Regions from separate parts of the Knoellia terrae genome, predicted to be linked through region 2. Evidence: predicted binding sites of a transcription regulator. Region 2 holds the regulator's gene; the other holds the start of a gene.
What was found. The regulator HspR, encoded in region 2, represses chaperone genes until heat shock. The targets are predictions, from matches to a motif close to AAGTTGAGTCNNNNNGACTCAACTT.
Positions count from the first base shown of each region.

Region 1: ACOJV9_RS10040 (ATP-dependent Clp protease ATP-binding subunit) is a predicted target of HspR. The motif match lies at 4,954-4,978, and genes of this name have one in related genera.

Region 1 is NZ_JBMBWH010000006.1:101,678-115,823, reverse strand. It holds gene ACOJV9_RS10075 (histone-like nucleoid-structuring protein Lsr2) at 1-30, shown strand, start outside; gene ACOJV9_RS10070 ((2Fe-2S)-binding protein) at 318-689, shown strand; gene ligD (non-homologous end-joining DNA ligase) at 699-1,580, opposite strand; gene ligD (non-homologous end-joining DNA ligase) at 1,573-2,514, opposite strand; gene ACOJV9_RS10055 (hypothetical protein) at 2,561-2,899, shown strand; gene ku (non-homologous end joining protein Ku) at 2,942-3,871, shown strand; gene ACOJV9_RS10045 (Fpg/Nei family DNA glycosylase) at 3,875-4,711, shown strand; gene ACOJV9_RS10040 (ATP-dependent Clp protease ATP-binding subunit) at 5,124-7,637, shown strand; gene ACOJV9_RS10035 (DUF305 domain-containing protein) at 7,797-8,480, opposite strand; gene ACOJV9_RS10030 (LVIVD repeat-containing protein) at 8,660-10,084, shown strand; gene ACOJV9_RS10025 (zinc metalloprotease) at 10,336-10,905, shown strand; gene ACOJV9_RS10020 (amino-acid N-acetyltransferase) at 11,069-11,560, shown strand; gene ACOJV9_RS10015 (MFS transporter) at 11,587-13,074, opposite strand; gene ACOJV9_RS10010 (HhH-GPD family protein) at 13,071-13,985, opposite strand; gene disA (DNA integrity scanning diadenylate cyclase DisA) at 14,001-14,146, opposite strand, start outside.
Region 2 is NZ_JBMBWH010000012.1:13,527-27,672, reverse strand. It holds gene lhgO (L-2-hydroxyglutarate oxidase) at 1-608, opposite strand, end outside; gene ACOJV9_RS15025 (MerR family transcriptional regulator) at 601-1,035, opposite strand; gene ACOJV9_RS15020 (DNA polymerase IV) at 1,074-2,180, shown strand; gene ACOJV9_RS15015 (NAD(P)/FAD-dependent oxidoreductase) at 2,231-3,130, shown strand; gene ACOJV9_RS15010 (alpha/beta fold hydrolase) at 3,231-4,124, opposite strand; gene ACOJV9_RS15005 (hypothetical protein) at 4,289-4,438, opposite strand; gene dnaK (molecular chaperone DnaK) at 4,617-6,512, shown strand; gene grpE (nucleotide exchange factor GrpE) at 6,509-7,156, shown strand; gene ACOJV9_RS14990 (DnaJ C-terminal domain-containing protein) at 7,203-8,240, shown strand; gene ACOJV9_RS14985 (heat shock protein transcriptional repressor HspR) at 8,261-8,698, shown strand; gene ACOJV9_RS14980 (hypothetical protein) at 8,743-9,012, shown strand; gene mmsA (multiple monosaccharide ABC transporter ATP-binding protein) at 9,228-10,754, shown strand; gene mmsB (multiple monosaccharide ABC transporter permease) at 10,751-12,001, shown strand; gene ACOJV9_RS14965 (substrate-binding domain-containing protein) at 12,090-13,196, shown strand; gene ACOJV9_RS14960 (gluconokinase) at 13,306-13,830, shown strand; gene ACOJV9_RS14955 (LCP family protein) at 13,888-14,146, shown strand, end outside.

The sequences.
Region 1 (14,146 bases), on a different contig from region 2:
CAAGAGGCCTACGACAAGGCCAACCGCTGATCTCAGCAGATCTCGGCGAGGCGGCGGCACCCGATCCGGGAGCCGTCGCCTCACTGCTGTCGCACCACCACGGATATCTCTCGTTTACGGGTGGAAACCACCTTTCCACGACCCTGACCAGCGCCTTTGCATTTGCGCCGGAGTGGCAGTCGCTGCTCACCACCCACAACAGCCGCCTGTATGCCGTCCCGTCACCTCCCCGCGTCGCTGCCGCATTCGTCCTCCAGCACCTGCTGAGCATTCCTGCCCAGCTCGCCGCATTCACCGCGCTCGCCGGCCCGTGGCAGGTGGACCTCGGCACCCTCGACGACGCGCGCATCTCGTGCGACCTCGCACCCGGGCTCTACCCCGAGCGGCTGGGCTTCCTCTCCGTAAGCCCCGCCGACGCGGACCTGGAGACACGGGTCGACGGTGCGCGGACGGCATACCGGAGCGTGGGCCGGGCGATCGCCGAGGACTATCCCTCGCGGGTCCGGATCTCGAGCCAGCAGCGCCTGGGGATGGTCGAGGACCTGTGGGAGATGGCGCTGCGCGAGGCGCGGGGCGCCATCGCCGGGGAGGTCGCACCGGCGGTGGAGCGCCGGTCGTGCTGCTTCATCTACGCCCTGCCGGGCTGCCACGAGTGCGCCGGCTGCCCGCGGACGCCGGCGACGCGCTGACCGCCCCGCTCAGAGCAGGTCGGCGAGAAGGTCGCCGTGGGTGTCGAGCCGGTCGAGCATGTCGTCGAACATCACCTGCTCGAACGTCTCGCCCGCGGCGCCCGCCTCCACCTCGTCCCACGTGCGGGGGGCGGCGACGCACGGCAGCTCCCGTCCCCGCAGCGAGTAGGGGCTGATCGTCGTCTTCGCGGCGACGTTCTGGCTCCAGTCGAGGAAGATCTTGCCCGGGCGCAGCGACCTGGTCATCTTCCACAGGACGAGGCCGGGGTGCTTCTTCGTCATCTCCTGCGCGAGCTGCTGCGCGAGGTCACGCACCTGGTCGCTGGTGAGGTCGCCGCCCAGCGAGGCGTAGAGCTGCATGCCCTTGCTCCCGGACGTCACCGGGTAGAGCGTGAGGCCGAGCGCGTCGAGGCGCTCGCGCAGGAGGAGGGCCACCTCGGCGCACTCCTTGAGCCCGGCCGGGCTGCCCGGGTCGAGGTCGACGACGAGCCGGTTCGGGTTCTCGGTCCCGCCGTCCTCGGTGACCGTCCACTGCGGCACGTGCACCTCGAGGGAGCTGAGGTTGACGAGGTAGGTCAGGTCCGCGAGGTCGGCGACGAGCGGGTAGGTGACGTCGTCGACCTGGACCCTCGGCAGCCAGGACGGCGCCCCGCTCGGCAGGTTCTTCTCGAAGAAGCTCTGGTCCGCGACCCCGTGCGGCCACCGCACGCGGGTCACCGGGCGGGCGGCGATGTGCGGCAACAGGACCGGCCCCACGGTGGCGAAGTAGTTGAGCACCTCGGCCTTGGTCGTCTCCGTCGACGGGTACATCACCTTGCTGAGGCTCGACAGCTTGAGGGTGCGCCCCTCGACCTCGACGCGGGTGATCTCGGGGACGTACTTCTCAGGCATCGCTCACCTCGTGCAGGTCGTCGGGGGTCAGGTCGGTGCGGATGCCGAGGTATGCCGGCTGGCGCAGCTTGCCGGTCGAGCCGCGCCCCAGCGACTGCACCTCGACGACGACCCGGGGCTCGACCCACGTCGCGCCGGCGGCGTCCTCCCGCGGGACGTCGTTGGAGAAGGGAGAGGCGTTGCGCCGCAACGGCTCCAGCAGCTTGCCGACCCGGGCGCCGGCGGTGCCCGCCAGCCCCGCACCGACCCGGCCGGCATACTCCCACCCGCCCCGACCGTCCGGGGTCCCGACGAGCACCGCGCCCATCCGTCCGGTCGTCCCGGTCTCGGGACGCCAGCCGCCCACGACGACCGAGAGGGTCGCGCGGTGTGGGGACTTGCGCCAGTCCGGGGACCGCCGCCCCGCGGCATACGACGCGGAGCGCCGCTTGCTCACGACTCCCTCGAGGCCCTGGTCGCGGGTCGCCTCGAACAGCTCCTCGCCGTCGTCGTAGACCGGCGGCACCTGCCACGCGGCGCTGTGCAGCTCGAGCCGCTCGAGCAGCTCACGCCGGGCCGACCACGGCTGGCTCGTGAGGTCGGACCCGAAGAGGCGCAGCAGGTCGAACGCCATGAACGTCACGGGCCGCGTGGTGGCGAGCTGCGCGGCCTTGCGCGCCGACGACACGTGCATCCGCTCGGCCAGCGCTGCGAAGGACGGCAGCCCACCATCGAGCGCGACCACCTCACCGTCGAGCAGGAGGTCGTCGAAGGTCTCGGCCAGCCCCTGCAGCTCGGGGAAGCTCACCGAGACGTCACGCCCGGTGCGGCTGGACAGCACGAGGCGGCCGTCGCGCACGTCGGCGAGGGCGCGCATGCCGTCCCACTTCACCTCGTGCACCCACTCGGGGCCGCGAGGGATGCCGTCCGCGACGGAGGCGAGCATGGGCTGCATCCGCCCATCCTCGCCGAACCGCACACCGAGGGTGTGGAATGGAGTCATGGAGGCAGTGCGACCGCAGCAGAGGGGAAACCTGCGCTGGGCGCTGACCCTCGCGGGTGCGCTGCTCGTGACGTGGTTCGTCGGGCTTCCCCTGGTCGACGCCCTCGGCACGACCCGGGTCACGTACGCCGTCGCGGGGCTCGTCCTCCTCGTCGCGCCCTTCGCGCTGGTCTGGCTGGTCGGGGAGGCGCACCTGCGGTGGTCACCCCGGGAGCGCGTGGCCCGCGGCCTCGTCGGCTGGACCCTCGCGGCCGCCACCCTCGCATTGCTCGTCCTCGCCGCCCCGGTCCTGATGGGCGTCGCCCTCCTCTCGGCGGGCGCCACCTTCGGCTGGTGACGACCGCCCCTGCGGGGCAAGCACGCGGCATACGATGCCTTCATGCGTGCGATCTGGAAGGGCGCGGTGTCGTTCGGGTTGGTCAACGTCCCCGTGCGGCTCTACTCGGCGACCGAGAACCACGACGTGCAGTTCCGTCAGGTGCACCGCGAGGACGGCGGCCGCATCAAGTACAAGCGGACGTGCAGCATCGACGGTGAGGAGGTGGCCTACGACGACATCGCCAAGGGCTACGAGACCGAGGACGGCGACATGGTCATCCTCACCGATGAGGACTTCAAGGACCTGCCGAGCAAGTCCTCCAAGGAGATCAACGTCGAGAAGTTCGTGCCGAACGAGCAGATCGACCCGATGCTCCTCGACAAGAGCTACTACCTCGAGCCCGACAAGACCGCGACCAAGCCCTACGTCCTGCTGCGCGAGGCGCTGGAGTCCGAGGGCCGGATGGCCGTCGTCACCGTCTCGATCCGTACCCGGATGACGATGGCGGTGCTTCGGGTCCGCGACGGGGTCATCGTCATGCAGACGATGCTCTGGCCCGACGAGATCCGCCAGCCCGACTTCGCCCACGTCGAGGAGGCCGGCGAGGCCACCGACAAGGAGATGGCGATGGCTCGGCTCCTCATCGAGCAGCTCGCCGGGGACTTCGAGGCCGACGACTACGAGGACGACTACGCCATCGCACTCCAGGAGCTCGTCCGCGCCAAGGTCGAGGGCGGCGAGGTCCGCGCCCCGGCCGCCAAGGCGGAGGAGTCGGGCGAGGTCGTCGACCTGCTCGCCGCCCTGGCGAAGTCGGTCGAGAAGGCCAAGGCGTCGCGTGGGGAGGCGCCGTCCGCTCCGGCCGCGAAGGCGTCCGAGGACAAGCCGACCAAGAAGGCCGCGGCGAAGAAGGCGCCCGCCACGAAGGCGGCGGCCAAGAAGACCACGACCAAGAAGGCGGCGGCGAAGAAGGCCACCAAGAAGGCCTCCTGACACATGCCCGAAGGCCACACCCTCTTCGCGCTCGCCCGCGACCTCGACACCGCCTTCCGCGGCACCTCGCCCACCGTGACGAGCCCGCAGGGCAAGTTCGCCGGCGGCGCGGCGCTCCTCTCCGGGCACGAGCTCCTCGAGGCGACGTCGTGGGGCAAGCACCTCTTCGTCGAGTTCGCCGGTGACCGGATCCTCTGGGTGCACCTCGGCCTGATCGGCACCTTCACGATCGACACGACGTCGTATGCCGGTGAGCTGCCGGTCGTCGGCCAGGTCCGGTGCCGCTTCGCGACCGACGACCACGTCGCCGACCTGCGCGGCCCGATGGTGTGCGACGTCGTGACCCCCGAGAAGGTCGACGAGATCCTCGCGCGCTTGGGCCCGGACCCGCTGCGGCCGGACGATCCTCGCTCCGACCCCGACCTCGCGTGGACCCGGATCTCGCGCTCCGGCAAGCCGGTCGCCGAGCTGCTCATGGACCAGGCGGTGCTCGCGGGGGTCGGCAACGTCTATCGGTCCGAGGTGCTGTTCCGCCTGCGGGTGCACCCGTTCCGGCCGGGCAACAAGCTCCAGCGCAAGACCTGGCGGGCCATCTGGGCCGACCTCGTGGCGCTGCTCCCGCTCGGCGTCGCCACGAGCAAGATCGTCACGGTGCACGAGCAGGTCGACGAGGTGTCCCGGGCGCTCGAGTCCGGCGAGGACGTGCGTCTGACGTCGCGCGACTCCTACGTCTACCGCCGGGCCGGCGAGGCGTGCCACGTCTGCGGGTCCAAGGTCCGCACCCAGGTCGTTGCCGGCCGCAACCTCTTCTGGTGCGGGAACTGCCAGCGTCGAGGATGACCCGTCGGGCGGAAATGGGTGGCGGCGGGCACGCCTGCGCGGTCACACTGGATGACGGACGGATGACGCCGGTCGGGCAGCGGACGCCCCAACGGTCGGGTGTACAGGGGCACCCGGGCCGTGGGTGGCGACCCTCGACCGGCGCCATCATCCTCCGCGGAGTCCTGCGCGGGACCGGTCCGTGTTGAGACCCGTGCCGCGCAGGGCCGCCGCGTCGGCGCTGCGCACGTCCGCCCACAGCGAACATGAGCCGCCTCGGCTCAGGCGTGGAACACGGTGCGGGTGTGCCGCGTTGGATCGCATGACACACCTCGCCGCTGCACGACCGGACAACTCCTGTGAACGGGCCACTCCGGCATACAGGCAGCGGGGATAGCATCGAGGTGACTCGAATCAGTCAGGAGCCAGCACCATGTTCGAACGGTTCACCGACCGCGCCCGCCGGGTGGTCGTCCTCGCCCAGGAAGAGGCGCGGCTGCTCAACCACAACTACATCGGCACCGAGCACATCCTGCTCGGTCTCATCCACGAGGGTGAAGGTGTCGCGAGCAAGGCTCTCGAGAGCCTGGGGATCTCCCTGGACGCCGTCCGCGAGCAGGTGCAGGAGATCATCGGCCAGGGCCAGCAGGCCCCCACCGGTCACATCCCCTTCACGCCGCGCGCCAAGAAGGTCCTCGAGCTGTCGCTGCGCGAGGCCCTCCAGCTCGGCCACAACTACATCGGCACCGAGCACATCCTGCTCGGCCTGATCCGCGAGGGCGAGGGCGTCGCCGCCCAGGTCCTCGTCAAGCTCGGCGCCGACCTCGGTCGCGTGCGCCAGCAGGTCATCCAGCTCATCTCGGGCTACCAGGGTGGCAAGGAGGGTGCCTCCACCGGCGTCGGTCAGGGCGGTCCCGCCGAGGGCGCTCCCGCCGGCTCGCTCGTGCTCGACCAGTTCGGTCGCAACCTCACCGTGGCGGCCCGCGAGGGCAAGCTCGACCCGGTCATCGGGCGTGAGAAGGAGATCGAGCGGGTCATGCAGGTGCTGTCCCGCCGCACCAAGAACAACCCGGTGCTCATCGGTGAGCCCGGCGTCGGCAAGACCGCCGTCGTCGAGGGCCTCGCCCAGGACATCGTGCGTGGCGAGGTGCCCGAGACGCTCAAGGACAAGCAGCTCTACACGCTCGACCTCGGTGCGCTCGTGGCCGGCAGCCGGTACCGCGGCGACTTCGAGGAGCGCCTCAAGAAGGTGCTCAAGGAGATCCGCACCCGCGGCGACATCGTGCTCTTCATCGACGAGATCCACACCCTCGTCGGTGCCGGTGCGGCCGAGGGCGCCATCGACGCCGCGAGCATCCTCAAGCCGATGCTCGCCCGCGGTGAGCTTCAGGTCATCGGCGCGACGACGCTCGACGAGTACCGCAAGCACATCGAGAAGGACGCCGCGCTCGAGCGCCGCTTCCAGCCGATCCAGGTGGCCGAGCCGACGCTGGCCCACGCCATCGAGATCCTCAAGGGCCTGCGCGACCGCTATGAGGCGCACCACCGCGTCTCGATCACCGACGGTGCGCTCGTCGCGGCCGCCAACATGGCCGACCGCTACGTCAACGACCGCTTCCTCCCCGACAAGGCCATCGACCTCATCGACGAGGCCGGCGCCCGGTTGCGCATCCGCCGCATGACCGCCCCGCCGGACCTGCGCGAGTTCGACGACAAGATCGCCAACGTCGTGCGCGAGAAGGAGTCGGCCATCGACGGCCAGGACTTCGAGAAGGCCGCGCGCCTGCGCGACGACGAGAAGAACCTGCGCGCCGAGAAGTCGCACCGCGAGACCGAGTGGAAGAGCGGTGACCTCGACGTCGTCGCCGAGGTCGACGAGGAGCTGATCGCCGAGGTGCTGGCCGCCTCGACCGGCATCCCCGTCTTCAAGCTCACCGAGGAGGAGTCCTCGCGGCTGCTCCACATGGAGGACGAGCTGCACAAGCGGGTCGTCGGCATGGACGACGCCATCAAGGCTCTCTCGCAGGCGATCCGTCGCACGCGCGCCGGCCTCAAGGACCCGCGTCGTCCGGGTGGGTCGTTCATCTTCGCCGGGCCCACGGGTGTCGGCAAGACCGAGCTCGCCAAGACGCTCGCCGAGTTCCTCTTCGGTGACGAGGACGCCCTCATCCAGCTCGACATGTCCGAGTACAGCGAGAAGCACACGGTGTCGCGGCTCTTCGGGTCGCCTCCCGGCTACGTCGGCTACGAGGAGGGCGGCCAGCTCACCGAGAAGGTGCGGCGCAAGCCGTTCTCGGTGGTGCTCTTCGACGAGGTCGAGAAGGCCCACCCGGAGATCTTCAACAGCCTGCTGCAGGTGCTCGAGGACGGTCGCCTCACCGACTCCCAGGGTCGGGTGGTCGACTTCAAGAACACCGTCATCATCATGACGACCAACCTCGGCACGCGGGACATCTCCAAGGGAGCCCTCGGGTTCTCGGCGGGTCCCGACACGCAGAGCGGCTACGAGCGGATGAAGAACAAGGTCACGGACGAGCTGAAGCAGCACTTCCGCCCCGAGTTCCTCAACCGGGTCGACGACACGATCGTCTTCCCGCAGCTCACCCAGGACGAGATCATCCAGATCGTCGACCTCGAGATCGCCAAGCTCGACAAGCGGCTCAAGGACAAGGACATGGGCATGGAGCTCACGCCCGCGGCCAAGACCCTGCTCGCCAAGCGCGGCTACGACCCCGTGCTCGGTGCGCGTCCGCTGCGGCGCACCATCCAGCGCGAGATCGAGGACGTCCTGTCCGAGAAGATCCTCTTCGGCGAGCTCAAGGCCGGCGAGATCGTCGCGGTCGACGCGACCGGCGAGGGCAAGGACGCCACCTTCACCTTCGAGGGTGCGCGCCACGCCTCCGCGATCGAGGTCCCGGTCATCACGGCCGGCACCGGCACCGAGTAGCCTCCCGGCCCGGCCGGACCACGACAGGCGGGGTATGCCGCGAGCGCCAGCTCACGGCATACCCCGCCTGTCGCCGTCCCCACCCCGCGTCACTTTTCGACCAATAGGTCACGAACGGCGGCGACCATTCGTGACCTATTGGTCGAAAAGTGCGCCGGGTCAGGCGAGGCGCTGGAGCATGGCCTGCATCTGCTGGATCTGCTTGAGCTGGGTGACGTTGATGTCGTCGGCCATCTCGCTGACGTTCTCCTCGCCGGCGGTGCTGCCGTGCTCGCCGACCATGTCGAGGGCGCCCTCGTGGTGCCTGGTCATGAGGGTGAGGAAGAGCCGGTCGGCCTCGACGCCGGAGGCGGTGGCGAGCCGGCGCATGTCCTCGGCGGTGGCCATGCCGGGCATGTCGCCGTGGTCGTGCTCGCCGAGCCGGGGGTTGGTCGCCTGAGGTGGCACCTCCTGCTTGCGGTCCTCGAGCCAGGTCGTCATCGCGAGGATCTCGGGCTTCTGCTCGTCGGCGATGCGCGAGGCCAGCGACTTCACCTGGGTGTCGGTCAGGCGCGGCAGGGCGGTCTCGACCATGACGATCGCCTGCGAGTGGTGGACGATCATGTCCTGGTAGAAGGTGACGTCGCCGGCCGCCACGGTGGCCCTCGGCTGCGCGGTCGCCGCGGTGCTGCCACTGAGTGTGGCGTTCGGCTCGCCCGGCAGACCCGGCTGGATCACCGGGTCGCTGGAGGTGACGCCGGGGGTCGCGGGCACGGGCTGCGGGTCCTCCTCGCCGCTGCACCCGGCCACGCCCAGCGCGAGGGTCAGGGCGAGGGTGGCGACGACAGGGCGGCGAGTGGGCATGCGCGGCACTGTAGTTGGCCATTCTGGGGTCCAGGACATCATCGACCGGACAGAACTCGTGGGTAGGAACTTCCTTACCCGGCCTTTACCCCACCTTGGGACTTTCTCGTCCAGCATGAGCGCACCGCACATTCATCTGGGTGATACCGCACGCGGTCGCGCCCGACGGAGGAGGAACCATGAGGCTTTTCCGCACAGTGGGAGTCGCGGCTGTCGCCGCACTCGCCGCGAGCGGCTGGGGCGTGGCGTCGGCCGGCGCCGCCGGTGTCGCCAGTGTCGAACCCGAGGCAGTGGGCAAGTCGGGCACCCAGCTCGCCCCCGACCAGGTCGGCCGCAGCGCCAACGTGCAGCACCTGTTCAACACCCCCCACGTCATGCCCGTCGACAGCACCGGGAGCGACATCACGTTCTCGGGCAACAAGGCGTTCGTCGGCAACTACGACGGCTTCGTCATCTACGACGTCACCAACGCGGCCCAGCCCGAGGTGCTTGCCCGCGTGCTCTGCCCCGGCTCCCAGAACGACATCACCATCTCGGGCGACCTGCTGTACCTCTCGACCGACTCCTCCCGCAGCGACTCATCGTGCGACTCGACGTCCTCCCCGACGACGCTGAAGGCCTCGTGGGAGGGCATCAAGATCTTCGACGTGTCCGACCCGCGCAACCCGGAGTACATCAAGGCCGTCGAGACGAACTGCGGCTCGCACACCAACACCCTCGTCCCGGGCGAGAAGAGCGACTTCATCTACGTGTCGTCCTACTCCCCGCGTGCGGACTACCCGGACTGCGCGCCGCCGCACGACTCGATCAGCATCGTCGAGGTCCCCAAGGCCGACCCGACGACGGCCAGCGTGGTCGCCGTGCCGAACCTGTTCCCCGACGGCGGCAACCCCGGTGGCCGTCACCCGTCCGGTGACAGCTACTCGGCGACGACCGGCTGCCACGACATCACGGCCTTCCCGGCGAAGAAGATCGCGGCGGGCGCCTGCATGGGCGACGGCATCATCATGGACATCTCGAACCCGGTCGCCCCGAAGGTGATCGAGCGGATCCAGGACACGGCGAACTTCGCGTTCTGGCACTCGGCGATCTTCAACAACAAGGGCACCAAGGTCGTCTTCACCGACGAGCTCGGTGGCGGCGGTCGCGCGACCTGCAACACCACGGTCGGCCCGACCCGCGGCGCGAACGGCATCTACGACCTGTCGGCCGACAACCAGCTGACCTTCAAGTCCTACTACAAGATCTCGCGCCACCAGAACGACAGCGAGAACTGCGTCGCCCACAACGGCTCGATGATCCCGGTGGCGAGTCGCGACGTCATGGTCCAGTCCTGGTACATGGGTGGCACGTCCTTCTGGGACTTCACCGACTCGGACAACCCGCGTGAGATCGGCTACTTCGAGCGCGGCCCGAACGGCAACGTCGGTGGCGGTGGCGGCGGCACCTGGTCGTCGTACTACTACAACGGCCACGTCTTCTCGTCCGACCTGGGCAAGGGCTTCGACGTCCTCAAGATCACCGACCCCAGCCTCAAGAAGGCTGCCGACGTGAAGATGGGCGAGTACAACCCGCAGACCCCGCCGGTCTTCGCCACGCGCTGACCTGCACCCCCGGGACCCGCTGGACGGGTTCCCCCGGACCGGCCGTCCGTGCCTCGTGCACGGGCGGCCGGTCCTTGGTGTCTGCCCCACCACTGCCGCTGCGTCCCCATCGTGGCGTAATGACTAGTAAATTTGCCCGGCCTTTACCCACTTCCGCACACTTTTGGGCCAGCATGTCGTGACCCGCCTTCCGGGCCCGACGACCACGACGCAGAGCGTCGCCTGCCTCCGTGCGAAGGAGTACCACCCCCATGAAGACGTGGACCACAGCAGTCTTCGCTGCGCTGATCACCTGTGCCATGACGCTGCTCGCCCCACCGAGCGCGGTCGCCGCCACGGCGTGGGTGGACTACCCCTTCTACAAGGACACCGTCCCCGTCTACAACCGTCTCGGCGTCACCGGGACGACCACTGCAGCCCACCGCTGGGAGGTGGGAACCGGCATCGACCTCGTCCCGGTGTCCTCCGAGCCCTCACGTGGCATCACCATCACGTGGAGCTCGGCCCGGGCCGGCACCAAGGTCGGCGGGTGGGTCGAGGTCCCCACCTGGTCCTCCACCGGAACCAACGGCGGTTTCGAGATCGGTGACTGCATCGTCAACGTCAACACGCACGTCGGTGGTGTCGGTCGCCCCTACGGCAAGTGGCTGGCAGCCATCGTCACCCACGAGGTCGGGCACTGCCTCGGGCACTGGGACCACGCGTCCGACCCGCACATCATGCGGCCGTTCATCTCCAAGAGCGCGGCGCTGGCCGGTACGGCCTGGACGCCGACGTCGACCGACCTCGCGCGCCTCCGCACCGCGTACACGACCAACTGAGACGCCCCCGGGGCGTCCCGTCGGACCGACCGTCCGTGCAGCGTGCACGGGCGGCCGGTCCTTCGCGTATGCCGCGATACTGGTGCGCGTGAGCACCGCAGCACAGCGCCCCGAGGGATACGCCGCGACGACCGGACGGGCCGGCGGGACCGGGCCGGACGGCATACGGATCCGTCCGGCTCGCACGGCGGACGTCCGGGCGATGCGCGCCCTGGTCTCCCCGCTGGCCGAGCAGCGGGTGCTGCTGCAGAAGGAGGCGGTGGCGTACTACGAGTCGGTCGGAGACTTCGTCGTGGCCGAGCGTGACGGCGAGGTCGTCGGCTGCGGTGCGGTGCACGTCCTCTGGGAGGACCTCGCCGAGATCCGCACGCTCGCGGTCTCGTCGTCGGCGCTGGGCCTGGGCATCGGGTCGCGGATCCTCCGGCAGCTGGTCACGCGGGCCGAGGAGCTCGGGGTCGCGCGGCTGTTCTGCCTCACCTTCGAGACCGACTTCTTCGCGCGGCACAGGTTCACGCCGATCGAGGGCCAGGCCGTGGAGCCCGAGGTCTATGCGGAGCTGCTGCGGTCGTATGACGAGGGTGTGGCGGAGTTCCTCGACCTCGAGCGGGTCAAGCCCAACACCCTCGGCAACACCCGCATGCTGCGCGTGCTCTGAGCCGCCGCGCCGTCCGGGTCGTGCGGTCAGGCGCGGGAGCGGCGGACCTGCACCGAGAGCAGCAGCACCACGACGAGCAGCCCGCTGATCACCCCGAACCCGAGCCGCGGCTCGAGCGGCAGCGCGATGCCGAGCCCCCCGCCGATCACCCAGGCGATCTGGAGGACGGTCTCGGACCAGGCGAACACGCTGGTCCGGACCCTCTCGGTGACGTCCCGCTGGATGATCGCGTCGGTGCTGAGCTTGATGACCTGCGAGCACAGGCCCGCGCAGAGACCGAGGACGAGCAGGGTGAGGAGGGAGTAGGCGAGCGCTGTCGCGAGCGCGGCGCCGACGATGACGAGCAGCGCCGCGGCGACGATGCGGTCGGGGGGCAGCCGGCGGGCGGCGTTGCCCACCACCGTGCCGAGCGCGTTGCCCGCGCCGGCCGCGCCGACGACGAGGGCCAGCACCAGGGTCCCGCTGTAGCCCGGGATCGGGTTCTCCCGCATGAGGAACGCCATGAAGAGCGTGAGGAAGCCGGTGAGCAGCCGGCCTCCCATGGCGCTGACGAGCGCAGCCCGGACCGTGACGGGGAGCGCCAGGACCCGGGCCCGCAGGCGGGCGCCCAGCCCCACGACCCGGCCGGCGGGTTCGCCCGCGCGCACGACGTCGCGCGACGTGGTCGGCGTGGACAGCGGGAGGGTGTCGTCGAGGTCGGCCTCGCCCACCGAGGAGTCGACCCGCGCCGGCAGCAGGACCGCGAGGACGGTGCCCACGACGTAGATGACGAAGGCGAGGCGCAGCGACCACTCGGGTCCGATCCTGGACACCGAGCCGGCGAGGCCACCGCCCACGGCCATGCCGGCCACTCCCGCCAGCGCGATCCGCGAGTTGGCCTTGACGAGGGTGAGGCCGGTGGGGAGCAGCCTCGGGATCGCCGACGACCGGGTCACCCCATAGGCCTTGGACGCGACGAGGCACCCGAGCGCGGCGGGGAACAGCCAGGGCGAGTCCGTCGCCACCGCCCCGGCGAGCACCCAGCAGAGGAAGGCGCGCAGGGCCAGCGTGGTGCCGATGGCCCAGCGGCGGCCCTGCCGGAAGCGGTCGAGCAGGGGACCGATGAAGGGTGCGAGCAGCGCGAACGGCGCCATGGTGAGCAGCAGGAACAGGGCGACCTGCGAGCGAGCCTCGTCGGTCGGGATCGCGAAGATCGTGCCGGCAAGGCTCACGGTCAGGGCGGCGTCGCCGCAGATGTTGACGAAGTGCAGCTCGACGAGGCGCGACAGCCCGCTCTCGCCGGCCCCCGAGGAGCGGGCGAAGTCGCGGGCCCGCTGGGTGCCGGCCCGGCTGCCACGACCGGCGAGGCGGGCGCCTCCGACGGTGGTGCGTCCGAGCGCCCTGAAGGCCTTCGCCGTGCCGGCGCGCACGTGGTAGGGGTCCGGTGGTGGCTTGCGCCCACCCGGTCGCGGCGGCCCGGGGGCCTCGGGCGCGTCGGGGTCGTGCCGCCGCGAGCCCTCGTCTGCGGAGCTCACGCCGAGGCCTCGGTCAGGCCGGGCAGGGCGAACCGGTTCCCCGGCAGCGGCTCGAGCAGCCCGTCCTCGACGAGCCCGGCGATGCAGCGCTCGACCTGCGCCTCGTCATGGGTCGGGGCGAGCTCCGACCGCCGGACGGCAGCCGGACGCTCGCGCAGCGTCTGGAGGATGGCGCCGCGCACCTGCCGGTCGGTGCCGTGCCAGGCCTGACCACGCCGGACCGGTCCGTCGTGTGCCGGCCGGCCGGCGAGCAGCCACGCGCAGCTGCCGCTGACCGGGCAGTCCCCACAGCGGGGGGCCCGGGCGGTGCACACGAGCGCGCCGAGCTCCATGACCGCGACGTTCCAGGTGCTCGCGTCTGCGTCGTCCTCCGGCAGCAGGGCCTCTGCGAGGGCCACCTCGGCGCGGGTCAGGGTCGGCGCGGCCTGGGCGAGAGCGTTCACGATGCGCGCCTCGACGCGACGGACGTTGGTGTCGACGACGACCGAGCGGTCCCCGAACGCGAAGGCCGCGACGGCCGCCGCGGTGTAGTCGCCGATCCCGGGCAGGGCCCGCAGCTCGGCCTGGTCGCGCGGGACCACCCCGTCGTGCCGCTCGACGATGGCGGCTGCGCTCTCGTGCAGGCGCAGCGCGCGTCGTGGGTAGCCGAGCCGGCCCCAGGCCCGCACCACCTCGCCGGGCGACTCGCGGGCGAGGTCGGCCGGGGTCGGCCAGCGCTCCATCCACTCGCGCCAGATCGGCTCCACGCGGGCGACCGGGGTCTGCTGCGACATCACCTCCGACAGCAGCACCCCCCAGGGCGAGCACGCCGGTTGGCGCCAAGCGAGCGGTCGGGAGTGGACGGCATACCAGCGCAGGAGGGTGTGGTGCAGGACGGCGACGTCCGACGGGGCCGGGAGCGCGGCGCTCACGAGGTCAGGCCCGGGTCAGACGTAGCGCTCAAGGATGCTGCTCTCGGCCAGACGCGAGAGCCCCTCTCGCACGAGGCGGGCCCGGCCCTCGCCGACGCCCTCGACGCCCATGAGGTCGTCGACACCGGCGGCGAGCAGCTTCTGGAGGCTGCCGAAGTGCT
Region 2 (14,146 bases):
CCACAGACGACGACCTGCCTCGCGGACTCCGTCGTCCGCCAGCCGCCCCGGTCGAGGCCGAGGGCGACGGCGTCGGTCGTCTCGTCGACCTGCACGACCCGGGTACCGGTGCGCACCGTCCCGCCGGCGCGCTCGACGTCCGCGGCCAGCGCCTTCGACACGGCGACGTAGTCGGTGATCCCGGTGGCGTGGACGTGCAGGGCGGCCAGGCCGGTGACGTGCGGCTCCCGCTCGCGGAGCTCGCCGGCCGTCAGCGGCGTGACGTGCAACCCGTTGGCCCGCGCCCGGTCGGTGAGGTCGCCGAGCCGGTCGACCTCCACCGGAGTGGTCGCCACGACGAGCTTGCCCGTGTCGACGAACGGGATTCCCTTCTCGGTGCAGTACTCCCGTGTGCGCGCCGCGCCCTCGGTGCAGAAGCGGGCCTTGAGGCTGCCGGGTGCGTAGTAGACCCCGGCGTGGATCACGCCGCTGTTGTGCCCGGTCTGGTGCCGGGCGACCCCGGTCTCCTTCTCGACGACGAGGAGGTCCGCGCCGGGTCGGCGTCGCAGGACCTCGTATGCCGTGGCGAGGCCGACGATGCCGCCGCCCACGACGACGAGGTCACGCACCGGCACGCCCCCGCAGCGCCGGGTGGCTGCGCCCCTTCACGAGGTCCTCCACTGCAGCGACGAAACGGGGACAGGCGGTGATGTCGTGCGCGCGGCACCGCAGGGCGTGCTCCGTCATCTCCCGCGAGCGCTCCAGCGCGAGCATCCGCTCCTCCAGGTCGCGCAGGTGGCCCTCGAGCACCTCGTGCCGGTCGCGGGCCTCGGCGTCGAGCAGCACCCGGATCTGCTCGAGGGTCATGCCGGCGAGCTTGTTGCGCTGGATGATGGCGATCCGCACGAGCTCGTCGTGGCCGTAGCGGCGGTAGCCCGACGGGTCGCGTCGCGGCTCGAGCAGGCCGATCGACTCCCAGTGGCGCAGCACGTGCGTGGGCAGGTCGAAGCGGCTCGCGAGCTCGCTGATGGTCCAGTCGCCGGTCGTCACCTTCATGTCCCCCTGAACGTACTGGTTGGCGGCACACTGGCGCCATGGCCCGCTGGGTTCTCCACGTCGACCTCGACCAGTTCCTCGCTGCGGTCGAGATCCTCCGTCGCCCGGAGCTGGCGGGTCTGCCCCTCGTCGTCGGCGGCCGGGGCGACCCGACGGAGCGGGCGGTCGTCTCGACCGCGTCCTACGAGGCGCGCGCCTTCGGCGTCCACTCCGGCATGCCGCTCAAGCTCGCCGTGCGCAAGTGCCCCGACGCGGTGTTCCTGCCGGTGGACGCGCCGACCTACGACGAGGCGTCTGCCGTGGTCATGGAGGCGGTCCGCGCCCATCCCGGAGCCGTCGTGCAGGTCCTCGGGTGGGACGAGGCCTTCGTCGGCATCGAGACCGAGAGCGCCGACGTCGCCGAGGCCGTCGCCCACGCGGACGCGATCCGGGCCGAGGTGCTCGAGGCATCGCGACTGCACTGCTCGGTGGGTGTCGGTGACACCACGGTGCGGGCCAAGATCGCCACCGACTTCGGCAAGCCGCGCGGCACGTTCGTCCTCACGCGGGACAACTGGTTCGAGGTGATGGGGGAGCGGCCGACCACCGCGCTGTGGGGAGTCGGCAACCGGATCGCCGCCCGGCTCGCCTCGCACGGGTACGTGACCGTGCGCCAGCTGGCCGACGCTTCCGACGAGGTGCTCGCCGCGGAGTTCGGTCCCCGGATGGGGCCCCACTACGGCCGGCTCGGCCGTGGTCTCGGCGCGACGCGCATCGACGACACCCCGTGGGTGGCCCGGGCCCACGGCCGCGAGACGACCTACCAGAGCAACCTCACCGACGCCGCCGAGGTCGAGGCGGCCATCACCTCGCTGTCGGCGCAGGTCGTCGAGGACCTCCGCCGCGAGGGCCGGCCGTGCGCCCGGGTCCACCTCAAGGTCCGCTTCGCGCCGTTCTTCACGACGACGCGCATCCGCAAGCTCGCCGAACCGACGTGGGACCCGGCCGTCATCGCCGCCACGGCCCTCGACCTGCTCCACGGGCTCGATGACGACCGCCCGATCCGTCTCCTGGGCGTCCGGGCCGAGATGGTGCCCCCGGAGGGTGGCTACGAGCAGCCCCGCACGACCGGTCGGGGAGGTCCGGCAGCGCGGCCACCCGACTGAGCCGTCGCAGCGCTTGCCTTCAGGTCCACCTGAAGGTTCATCCTCGGAGCATGACCACCACCCAGCATCCTGACATCGCCATCATCGGCGGCGGCCCCGCCGGGCTCCAGGCCGCCCTCACCGCCGGTCGCGTCCGCCGGCAGGTCACCGTCTTCGACGACGGCACCTACCGCAACGCGACGGTCAGCCACATGCACAACGTCCTCACCCACGACGGCACGCCGCCCGCCGACTTCCGCGCGGCGGCGCGACGGGAGCTCGCGGCATACGACACCGTCACGGTGCGCGAGGAGCGGGTCGCGACGGTCGAACGTGACGGCGACGCCTTCCGGCTCACCCTCGCCGGTGGAGACGTCGTGACCGCGTATGCCGTCGTGCTCGCCACCGGGGTGCGGGACGAGCTGCCGCCCGTGCCCGGCCTGCGGGAGGTGTGGGGCGACCTCGCCGCGCAGTGCCCGCTCTGCCACGGGTTCGAGTTCACCGGGCAGCGCATCGGCGTCGTCGGAGCGGCGGCCGCCGGGCACCTCACAGGTCTGCTGGGCCCTGTCGCGGGCGAGTTCGTCGTCTTCGAGGAGGGTCAGCAGGTCCCCGAGGGCGTGACGCTCACCGCCCCGGTGGTCGCGGCCCGGATGACCGCGGTCGAGCGGCACGGGTCGGGCCTGCGGGTCACCCTCGACGACGGATCGACCGAGGACGTCGCGGTGCTCTTCGTCGGTCCGACGCTGCACCAGTCGGCCCCGTTCGCCGAGCAGCTCGGGCTGGAGCTCAACCCCTCCGGCGCGGTACGGGTCGACGAGTTCGGGCGGACGAGCCTCCCGGGTGTCCTGGCGGCCGGTGACATGGCCCACCTCGCGGCGTTCCCGATGCCGATGGCGTCGGTCGTCATGGCGTCGGCGGCAGGCCAGCTCGCGGCGAGCTCGGCCATCGCCGGCCTCCTGCAGCGGGCCTGACGTCGCACACGGGGACTGGTGACTGGGAGCGGTCGCCACCGACATCGCCGCACCAAGGTCGCGCACGCGGTGGACATGCGGGGGGACGGGACCTGACCCGTCAGTCGTCGGTGCGCGCCAGGAACAGGAGGATCTCGGTGGTGACGAGGTCGGGCTGCTCGAGGTGGAGCCAGTGGCCGGCGTCCTCGATGACGACGAGCCGCCCGTCGTCGCAGCGCTCGAGCGACGCGCGGGCGACGTGACCCTCGAGGAAGTCGTCGTGCTCGCCCCAGAGGATGAGCGTGGGCCGCGTGACGCGCGACGGCGACGACCCCGGCCGCCTCGACCGGAGGGCCCGGTAGTAGTTGAGCATCGCGGTCAGCGAACCGGGACGCGACCAGGCCGCGGCATACCGGTCGAGGGCCCCCGGCTCGAAGGTGCCCGGCCGGGCTGACCGTTGCATCGCCGCGCGCAGGCTGGCGAAACCGAACGCGCGCAGCGCGACCTCGGGCAGCCTCGGCAGCTGGAACAGGCCGGCATACGCGCTGCGCAGTCCCTGGGTGGGGTGCGCGAGGACCTGTCGCAGCATCGTGTCGGGGTGTGGCCCGTCGAGCACGACCAGGCGGTGAAGCCGCTCGGGGTGGCGCGCCGCGAACTCCCAGCCGATCACCGCACCCCAGTCGTGGCCGACGACGTCAACGCGGTCCGCGCCGTAGGCGTCGGCGAGCGCGAGCACGTCCGCCGCGAGGACGTCGAGCCGGTAGGCGTCCACCTGCTGGGGCGCCGAGCTGGTGTTGTAGCCCCGCAAGTCGGGCACGACGACGTGGTGGCCCGCGTCGGCCAGAGCCGTGATCTGGTGGCGCCAGCCCCACCAGAACTCCGGGAAGCCGTGGAGCAGGAGCAGCACCGGGTCGCCCTCGTCCCCGGCCTCGACGACGTGCAGGTCGACGCCGTTGACGCTCCGCACGCCGTCGCGCCACCCGGGGTCGAGCAGGAGGTGCTCGGTCGCAGACATCGTGAGGGGTCCCTTCGTCGTGAAGTCGTGGGGTCGGCCGGGTGGTACCCCGCAGGGCCCGACCATCATCATCGCCCCGGCCTTGATGCGTTCGGGGGCGGGCTCCGGCGTCCTCCCCCATGCCACGGAGTGCAGGGACTCGAGAAACCTGCCGCCCGGAGGAGTCAGCCGGCGCGCACGCGGTCCCGCTCGGCACGCAGCGCCCGGACCCGTGCCCAGTACGCCTCGCGGGTCGGCTCCTCGGCGCCCACGTCGGCCGGGCGTGCGGCGGCAGGGACCACCCTCAGGTGCCGCGTGGTGCTCTCCTCTGCCATGCCGAGAACGGTAGGGCTCCCCACCGACAACGCGTCTTCGCCGTGGGAACAACGGCAGCGTGGCAGAAGTTGAGTCAGGTGAACGCAAGTTTGGACGCGCGGATTTGCCAACCGGCATACCGGCTCCTAACTTGAGTGGAAGCAACTCAACCGCAGCTCAACGCAAGGAGACAGACCCATGGCCCGTGCAGTCGGTATCGACCTCGGAACCACCAACTCCGCCGTCGCCGTCCTCGAGGGTGGCGAGCCCACGATCATCGCGAACGCCGAGGGCGGCCGCACCACCCCGTCGGTCGTCGCCTTCACCAAGGGCGGTGAGGTCCTCGTCGGCGAGATCGCGAAGCGCCAGGCCGTGACCAACGCCGACCGCACCCTGCGCTCGGTCAAGCGCCACATCGGCACCGGCTGGACGAGCGAGGACATCGACGGCAAGAAGTACACCGCCCAGGAGATCAGCGCCCGCACGCTCCAGAAGCTCAAGCGCGACGCGGAGTCCTACCTCGGCGAGCCCGTCACCGACGCCGTCATCACCGTCCCCGCCTACTTCGACGACGCCGAGCGCCAGGCCACCAAGGAGGCCGGCGAGATCGCGGGCCTCAACGTCCTGCGCATCGTCAACGAGCCGACCGCCGCGGCCCTCGCCTACGGCCTCGACAAGGGCAAGGAGGACGAGCTCATCCTCGTCTTCGACCTCGGTGGTGGCACCTTCGACGTCTCCCTCCTCGAGGTCGGCAAGGACCCGGAGGACGGCTTCTCCACCATCCAGGTGCGCGCGACGAGCGGTGACAACCAGCTCGGTGGCGACGACTGGGACGACCGCATCGTCCAGCACCTGCTCACCACGGTGAAGAACAACACCGGCGTCGACCTGTCCAAGGACAAGATCGCGATGCAGCGCCTGCGTGACGCCGCCGAGCAGGCCAAGAAGGAGCTCTCGTCCGCGAGCAGCACCAACCTCTCGCTGCAGTACCTCTCGATGAGCGAGAACGGCCCGATCCACCTCGACGAGAACCTCACCCGGGCGCAGTTCGAGCAGATGACCAAGGACCTGCTCGACCGCACCAAGCAGCCCTTCCAGAACGTCATCAAGGACGCCGGCATCGACCTGGCCGACATCGACCACGTCGTGCTCGTCGGTGGCTCCACCCGTATGCCGTCCGTGACGGCTCTCGTGAAGGAGCTCACCGGGGGCAAGGAGCCCAACAAGGGCGTCAACCCCGACGAGGTCGTGGCGCTCGGCGCCGCGCTCCAGGCCGGTGTCCTCAAGGGTGAGCGCAAGGACGTCCTCCTCATCGACGTCACGCCGCTGAGCCTGGGCATCGAGACCAAGGGCGGGCTCTTCACCAAGCTCATCGAGCGCAACACCGCCATCCCGACCAAGCGCTCCGAGGTGTTCTCGACCGCCGAGGACAACCAGCCGAGCGTGCTCATCCAGGTCTTCCAGGGTGAGCGCGAGATCGCGCAGCAGAACAAGGCGCTCGGCACCTTCGAGCTCTCCGGCATCGCCCCCGCCCCGCGCGGCGTCCCGCAGGTCGAGGTCACCTTCGACATCGACGCCAACGGCATCGTCCACGTGACGGCCAAGGACCGCGGCACCGGCAAGGAGCAGAAGATCACCATCTCGGGTGGCAGCGCGCTGTCCAAGGAGGAGATCGAGCGGATGGTCAAGGACGCCGAGGCGCACGCCGACGAGGACAGGAAGCGTCGCGAGGAGACCGAGACCCGCAACCTCGCGGAGTCGTTGGTCTTCTCGACCGAGAAGTTCCTCAGCGAGTCCGGCGACAAGCTGAGCGATGACCAGCGCGCCCCCGTCGACACCGCGCTCGCGGACCTCAAGGAGGCGATCAAGCCCGGGTCCACGCTGTCGCGTGACGAGATCCAGGCCAAGATCGACACCCTCAACGAGGAGTCGCAGAAGATGGGCGCGGCGCTCTATGCCGCCTCGGCCGAGCAGGGCGAGTCCGGCGACGCCGGCCAGGCCTCCGACGGCTCGACCCCGACCGACGACGGCACGGCCTCCGACGACGACGTCGTCGACGCCGAGGTCGTCGAGGACGACGAGGAGAAGAAGTGACCGAAGTCTTCCGGCAGGGCGACGTGCCCGGTGACCCGCAGCCGCTCGAGGACGACGTCCTCGACGGTGAGGTCGTCGACGACGCCGAGCAGGGCGAGGACTCGATCAACACCGAGTCGGTCAACGACGGTGAGGAGGTGTCTCCGGCGCAGGCCGGGGCCACCGCCCCCGCGGGCGAGCCCGCCTCCGCGGACCACCCCGACACCGCGCTCGCGGCCCAGCGCCTCGACGACCTCCAGCGGCTCAACGCGGAGTACGTCAACTACAAGCGCCGGGTCGACCGCGACCGGGCCAGCGTGCAGGAGCGCGCGGTGCGCGACGTCCTCGAGTCTGTCCTGCCGGTCCTCGACGACATCCAGCTCGCGCGTCAGCACGGCGACCTGACCGACGGCCCGTTCGCGGCCATCGCCGACAAGCTCGAGGCCAGCCTCGGCAAGTTCGGCCTGGTCCGCTTCGGCGCGGTCGGCGAGGTCTTCGACCCGATGCACCACGAGGCCCTCATGCACGCCGCGTGGGACGCCTCGAACCCCGAGCTGCCGACCGACGCGACGAGCACCACCGTCGTGCAGGTTCTCCAGCCGGGGTACCGCACCGGTGACCAGGTCCTCCGTCCCGCACGGGTGGCCGTCGCCGACCCTGAGTGAGGGTCGTTGTGACACAACGGCATACGATGCCTGAAAGGAGGCGCTGATGGCGAGCCAGGACTGGTTCGAGAAGGACTTCTACGCGATCCTCGGCGTGTCCAAGGACGCGGATGCCGCCACGGTCAAGAAGGCCTACCGCAAGCTCGCCCGGACGCACCACCCGGACAAGAACCCCGGTGACGCGGCGGCCGAGCAGAAGTTCAAGGACATCGGCGAGGCGCACGCCGTGCTGTCGGACCCCAAGCAGCGCGAGGAGTACGACGCCATCCGCCAGATGGCGCACGGCGGTGCGCGCTTCCGTGCCGGCGGCCCGGGCGGCAACGGCGGCTTCGAGGACATCTTCAGCGCCTTCGGGGGCGGCGGTGGCTCCGGCGTGCGCTTCGACACCGGTGGCGGCTCGTCCTACGGCGGGTACCCCGGTGGCGGGGACGCCGACATCAACGACCTGCTGTCGCAGATGTTCGGTGGTGCGGCCGGCGGTGCCGCCCGGCCGGGCCAGGCCGGGTATGCCGGCTACGGCGCCCCCCGCGGTCCCCGCAAGGGCGCCGACGTCCAGGCCACGACGACCCTGCCCTTCCGCGACGCCGTGGAAGGCTCCACCGTCACGCTGCGCACTGCCGAGGGGCGCACCATCACCGCGCGGATCCCCGCCGGGGTCAAGGACGGCCAGAAGATCCGCCTGCGCGGCAAGGGCCAGCCGGGAGAGCCCGGCGCCGGCGCCGGTGACCTCATCCTCACCGTGGGCGTCCAGAAGCACCCGGTGTTCGGCCGGGAGGGCGACCACCTCACGGTCGACCTGCCGGTGACGTTCGCGGAGGCTGCGCTCGGCGCCACCGTCCCGGTGCCCACGCTCGACGGCTCCACCGTCAAGGTGCGCATCGCCCCCGGCACCCCCTCGGGGCGCGTGCTGCGCGTCAAGGGCCGGGGCGTCGCCGGCAAGGCCGGCACCGGGGACCTGCTCGCCAAGGTGCAGGTGGTCGTGCCGGAGACCCTCTCGGACAGGGCCCGTGAGGCCGTCGAGGTGCTTCGGGCAGAGGCCGACGGCGACCCGAGGGCGGCGCTGGCCGAGCAGGCGAAGGCCTGACCGTGGCCACCCGCCCGAGCATGCCGCGACCGGATGACGACGCTGCCGTCTTCGTCATCTCGGTCGCGGCCGAGCTCGCCGGGATGCACGCCCAGACGCTGCGCCAGTACGACCGGCTCGGGCTCGTCACTCCCTCGCGTACCCGAGGTGGCGGCCGCCGCTACTCCGCGCGTGACGTCGAGCTGCTCCGTCAGGTCCAGCGGCTCTCGCAGGAGGAGGGCGTCAGCCTGGCCGGCATCGCCCGGATCCTCGAGCTCGAGAACCATGTCGACGCGCTGCGGCATCGTGTCAAGGAGCTGACCATCGAGGTCGAGCGGCTCCGGGCCGCCACCGACCACGGCTCGCGCGTGTTCTCCGTGGGCCCCGGGGGCGAGATCCTCGCGAGCCGGCTCGGGGAGCGGCCGCGCCGCCGCCCCGGCGGCTCGGCCTCCCAGGCCCTCGTCCTCTGGCGCCCCTGAGCGAGCCGTCGGGACACGGTGGGCGGACGGCATACGCTCGGCTCGTGAGCGACCACCTGCTGCTGTTCCCCGAGCGTGAGACCGCCGACGAGGTGGCGTCCGAGCTGGGCGACGAGGGCTTCACCGAGGTTCGCGTCATCCGCGTCGCGCACGCGGGAGATGACGACGCCGAGGACGCGGAATGGGCCGTCCTCGTGCGTGAGGAGATGGTCGCCGACGAGACGGGCGCCGTTGAGGGCGGGCTGCGCGACCGCTTCCGTGCGCTCGCCGAGGAGCGCGACGGCTGGTACGACCCGGAGCCGACCACCTCCTGACCGGTCGCGGTCACCCTGCACCGTCCGGTGCCGTGCACCTGAAGACCAGAAATTGTCCGGTTCTCCTTGTCCATCGGACAAGCCCGAGAGTCGTGCCGGAAAGGGGTGCGCGACGGACAGGTCTGGGGTTTAGCATCGAGCCACCGCGGCCAGCGAGGACCGCGGTGAACGACCGACGAGGAGACACAGTGGTCGATGCGGCGCCCATCCTGGAGATGACGGCCATCACCAAGACCTTCCCCGGTGTCAAGGCACTCTCCGACGTCACGCTGACGGTCCGCCGCGGTGACGTCCACGCGATCTGCGGGGAGAACGGCGCAGGCAAGTCGACCCTCATGAAGGTGCTGTCCGGCGTCCACCCGCACGGGACCTACGAGGGGACGATCCGCTTCAACGGCGCCGAGGTCACGTTCAACAACATCCGTGACTCCGAGCACGCCGGCATCGTCATCATCCACCAGGAGCTGGCGCTCATCCCCGAGCTCTCCATCGCCGAGAACATCTTCCTGGGCAACGAGGAGACCAAGAACGGCGCCATCGACTGGGTCCGCACCAACAACCGTGCCCGTGAGCTCCTCGCCCGCGTCGGCCTGGCGGAGGACCCGGAGACGCCGATCAAGAACATCGGTGTCGGCAAGCAGCAGCTCGTCGAGATCGCCAAGGCCCTCGCCAAGGACGTCCAGCTGCTCATCCTCGACGAGCCGACGGCGGCCCTCAACGAGGGCGACTCCCGACACCTGCTCGACCTCATCCGGGGCCTGCAGGGCAAGGGCATCACGAGCATCATGATCAGCCACAAGCTCAACGAGATCGAGGCGATCGCCGACGCCATCACGATCATCCGCGACGGTCAGACGGTCGAGACGCTCGACGTCCGCGAGGGCGCCGTCGACGAGGACCGCATCATCCGCGGCATGGTGGGCCGATCGCTCGAGTCGCGCTTCCCCGAGCACACGCCCGAGATCGGCGAGGTGATGTTCGAGGTCACGAACTGGAGCGTGGCGCATCCGCAGGTGCCCGACCGGCTCGTCGCCAAGCAGTCGGAGTTCTTCGTCCGGCGGGGCGAGATCGTGGGCTTCGCCGGGCTCATGGGCTCGGGTCGCACCGAGCTCATGCGCTCGATCTTCGGCCACTCCTACGGCACGAAGCTGAGCGGAGAGATGACCCTCAACGGCAAGCGGGTCGACCTGCGCAACGTGCCGGCGGCGATCGACGCGGGCATCGGCTACGTCACCGAGGACCGCAAGGTGCTCGGTCTCAACCTCCTCGACGACGTCAAGACGACGACGGTCTCGGCCAAGCTCAAGAAGATCGCGCACAACTTCGTCATCGACCGGCGGGCGGAGCACTCCGCGGCCGACGACTACCGCCGACAGCTGCGCACCAAGACACCGAACGTCGACTACGACGTCGCCAAGCTGTCGGGCGGCAACCAGCAGAAGGTCGTCCTGGCCAAGTGGCTCTTCACCGACCCCGACCTGCTCATCCTCGACGAGCCGACGCGCGGCATCGACGTCGGCGCCAAGTTCGAGATCTACGGGATCATCCAGCGCCTGGCCAGCCAGGGCAAGGGCGTCATCGTCGTCAGCTCGGAGCTGCCCGAGCTGCTCGGCCTGAGCGACCGGATCTACACGATCAGTGAGGGCCGGATCACCGGTGTCCTCGACAAGGAGCACGCGGACCAGGAGTCCCTCATGCGCCTCATGACCAAGACCTCGACGAGCCCGAAGGACGCCGCATGAACAAGCTCAAGGAGATCTTCGGTGGCGACACCCGCCAGTTCGGGATGATCTTCGCCCTCGTCTTCCTCATCGTGCTCTTCCAGGTCTGGACCGACGGGCTGACGCTCGACCCCGGCAACGTCATCAACATCTTCCAGGGCAACAGCTACATCCTCGTCATGGCGATCGGGATGGTGCTCGTCATCATCGCCGGGCACATCGACCTCTCGGTCGGGTCGGTCGCGGCGTTCGCCGGCATCGTCGTGGCCATCGCGATGCGTGACTGGGGCATCCCGTGGTGGACGGGCATCCTGCTCGGTCTGGCCATCGGCGCGGTCGTCGGTGCGTGGCAGGGCTTCTGGGTCGCCTTCATCGGCATCCCCGCCTTCATCGTCACCCTCGCGGGCATGCTCCTCTTCCGCGGCGCCAACCAGTGGGTCGGCAAGTCCAACACCATCCCCGTGGACGAGAGCTTCCAGACCATCGGCGCTGGATACCTCCCGGAGGTCGGGCCCAAGACCGGCTACAACAACCTCACCGTGCTCATCGGCCTGGTCGTCTGTGCGGCGATCATCGGGGGCACCCTGCGCAACCGCCGCAACCAGGCCAAGATCGGCGCCGAGGTGGAGGCCGCCTCGACCATGTGGATCCGGCTCGGGCTGATCTCGGTCGCGATCCTCGCCGTCGCCCTGCTGATGGCGTCCGGCCGCCCCGGGACGTCGCTGCCGATCTCGGCGCTCATCCTCGGCGGGCTGGTCCTGCTCTACGGCTTCATCTCGACCCGCACGATCATCGGCCGCCACGTCTACGCCGTCGGAGGCAACCGCCACGCGGCCGAGCTGTCCGGTGTCCGGTCCAAGCGGGTCAACTTCCTCGTCATGATGAACATGTCGATCCTCGCGGCCCTGGCCGGGATGATGTTCGTCGCCCGCTCCAACGCCTCCGGCCCGTTCGACGGCGTCGGCTGGGAGCTCGACGCGATCGCCGCCGTCTTCATCGGGGGCGCCGCCGTCACCGGTGGCGTCGGCACGGTGGTCGGGGCCGTCATCGGTGGCCTCGTCATGGCCGTGCTCAACAACGGTCTCCAGCTCCTCGGTGTCGGGGCCGACATGACCCAGATCATCAAGGGCCTCGTCCTGCTCACCGCCGTCGCCTTCGACGTCTACAACAAGTCGCAGGGACGCCGGTCGATCACCGGCCTGCTGATGCAGAACTTCAACCGGCGTGCCACCCAGGACACGAGCGAGACGGTGAAGCAGGAGGCCTGACCCGGCCGCCGCAGCACCACAACTTCATCCGCACCACAGGTGACCAACCGATCCGGGGAAGTCACGGCATACGAAAGAAAGAGATGACATGCGTTCCCTCACCAAGTTGATGGCGGCCTCCGCCGTCGCAGCCCTCGCGCTGACCGGCTGTGGCCGTGCGGACGAGGAGACCTCCACCGACACCGCGAGCGGTGGCGCCAGCGGCGCGGCCGAGGCCTTCCCCAAGGACGCACTCATCGGCGTCTCCCTGCCGCAGAAGACCTCCGAGAACTGGGTCCTCGCCGAGAACCTCTTCAAGGACGACCTCGCCAAGGCCGGCTTCAAGGCCGACGTGCAGTTCGCCAACGGTGGTGTCGGCGAGCAGCAGAACCAGATCCAGTCCATGGTCACCAAGGGCGCCAAGGTCATCGTCATCGGCGCCATCGACGGTGCCCAGCTCGGCACCCAGGTCAAGGCCGCCAAGGACGCGGGTGCGACCGTCATCGCCTACGACCGCCTCATCAAGAACACCGACGCCGTGGACTACTACGCCGCCTACGACAACTTCAAGGTCGGCGAGCTCCAGGGCAACGCGCTCCTCGAGGGCATGGCCGCCAAGAAGCCAGCCGGTCCCTACAACATCGAGCTGTTCGCCGGGTCCCCCGACGACGCCAACGCGCAGGTCTTCTTCGACGGCGCCATGAGCGTCCTCAAGCCGAAGATCGACGACGGCACCCTCAAGGTCGTCTCCAACCAGACGAACTTCAACCAGGCCGTCACCCAGGGCTGGAAGGCCGAGAACGCGCAGAAGCGCATGGACACGCTCCTCTCGGCGTCCTACGCCTCGGGCACCCTCGACGGCGTCCTCTCCCCGAACGACACCCTCGCCCGCGCGATCATCACGTCGGTGAAGGCCGCCGGCAAGCCGGTCCCGGTCGTCACTGGTCAGGACTCCGAGGTCGAGTCGGTCAAGTCGATCATGGCCGGTGAGCAGTACTCGACCATCAACAAGGACACCCGCAACCTCGTCAAGGCCACCCTCGAGATGGTGGCCGCCCTCCAGAAGGGCGAGAAGCCGACCGTGACGGACGAGAAGTCCTACAACAACGGCGTCAAGGTGGTCCCGGCGAACCTGCTCGAGCCGCTCATCGTCACCAAGGAGAACGCCAAGGAGGCGTACGCCAACGACCCGACGCTCTCCGCGGTCACCGGCTGACCCTGCCACCCGACAGGACCGGCATCTGCTCGGCCCCGTCACCCGTCCCGGGTGGCGGGGCCGAGCCGTGTGCGGGCGCTGGTGGGCCCGCGCCCGGTAGGTTGCCCAGATGGCCGACCACGCGGAGCGCACCCGACACGTCGTCGTCATGGGCGTCTCGGGCAGTGGCAAGACGACCATCGCCGAGGGCGTCGTCGCGCGCACCGGCATGACCTTCGCCGAGGCGGACGCCTTCCACCCTCGGGCCAACATCGAGAAGATGGAGTCCGGCGTCGCCCTCACCGACGAGGACCGGGGGCCGTGGCTGGAGGCGCTCAACGCGTGGATGCAGGAGCGCTCGGAGGCGGGGGACTCGACCGCCATCACCTGCTCGGCCCTTCGCCGGCGCTATCGCGACGTCCTGCGCACCGGGCTGCCCTCCCTGGACTTCGTGCACCTCGACGGACCCGCGGAGGTGATTCGCGAGCGCATCACGAGCCGCCGCGGTCATTTCATGCCGCCGCAGCTGCTGCAGTCGCAGTTCGACCTGCTCGAGCCGCTCGGCCCCGACGAGAGCGGCATCGTGCTCGATGTCCGTCGGCCGCCCGAGGAGATCATCACGGCGGCCGTGGCATGGCTGGGCGTACGGGGCTGACCGGCGAGTCCCGCGCTTTCTCACGGAGCACATAGGCGTGAGCGGCATGATGTCCGCGTGCCCACCACCCCGCGCCGACAGGACAGTCGCCACCCGGACGACGGCTCCGGCCGGTTCTTCGGCCTGACGGCGCTGAGCACCCTCCTGCCGGGCGCCGGCCTCATCCCGACCCGGCGCCGGCCGCAGGGGCTGGCCCTGCTGCTGGGAACGCTGCTGCTCACCTCGCTCGTGCTGTTCTACGCGTGGCGCAAGGGCTTCGTGCTCGCCGCGCTCGACCTCGCCGTCCGTCCACGGATGCTCGTGACCCTGCTCGTGC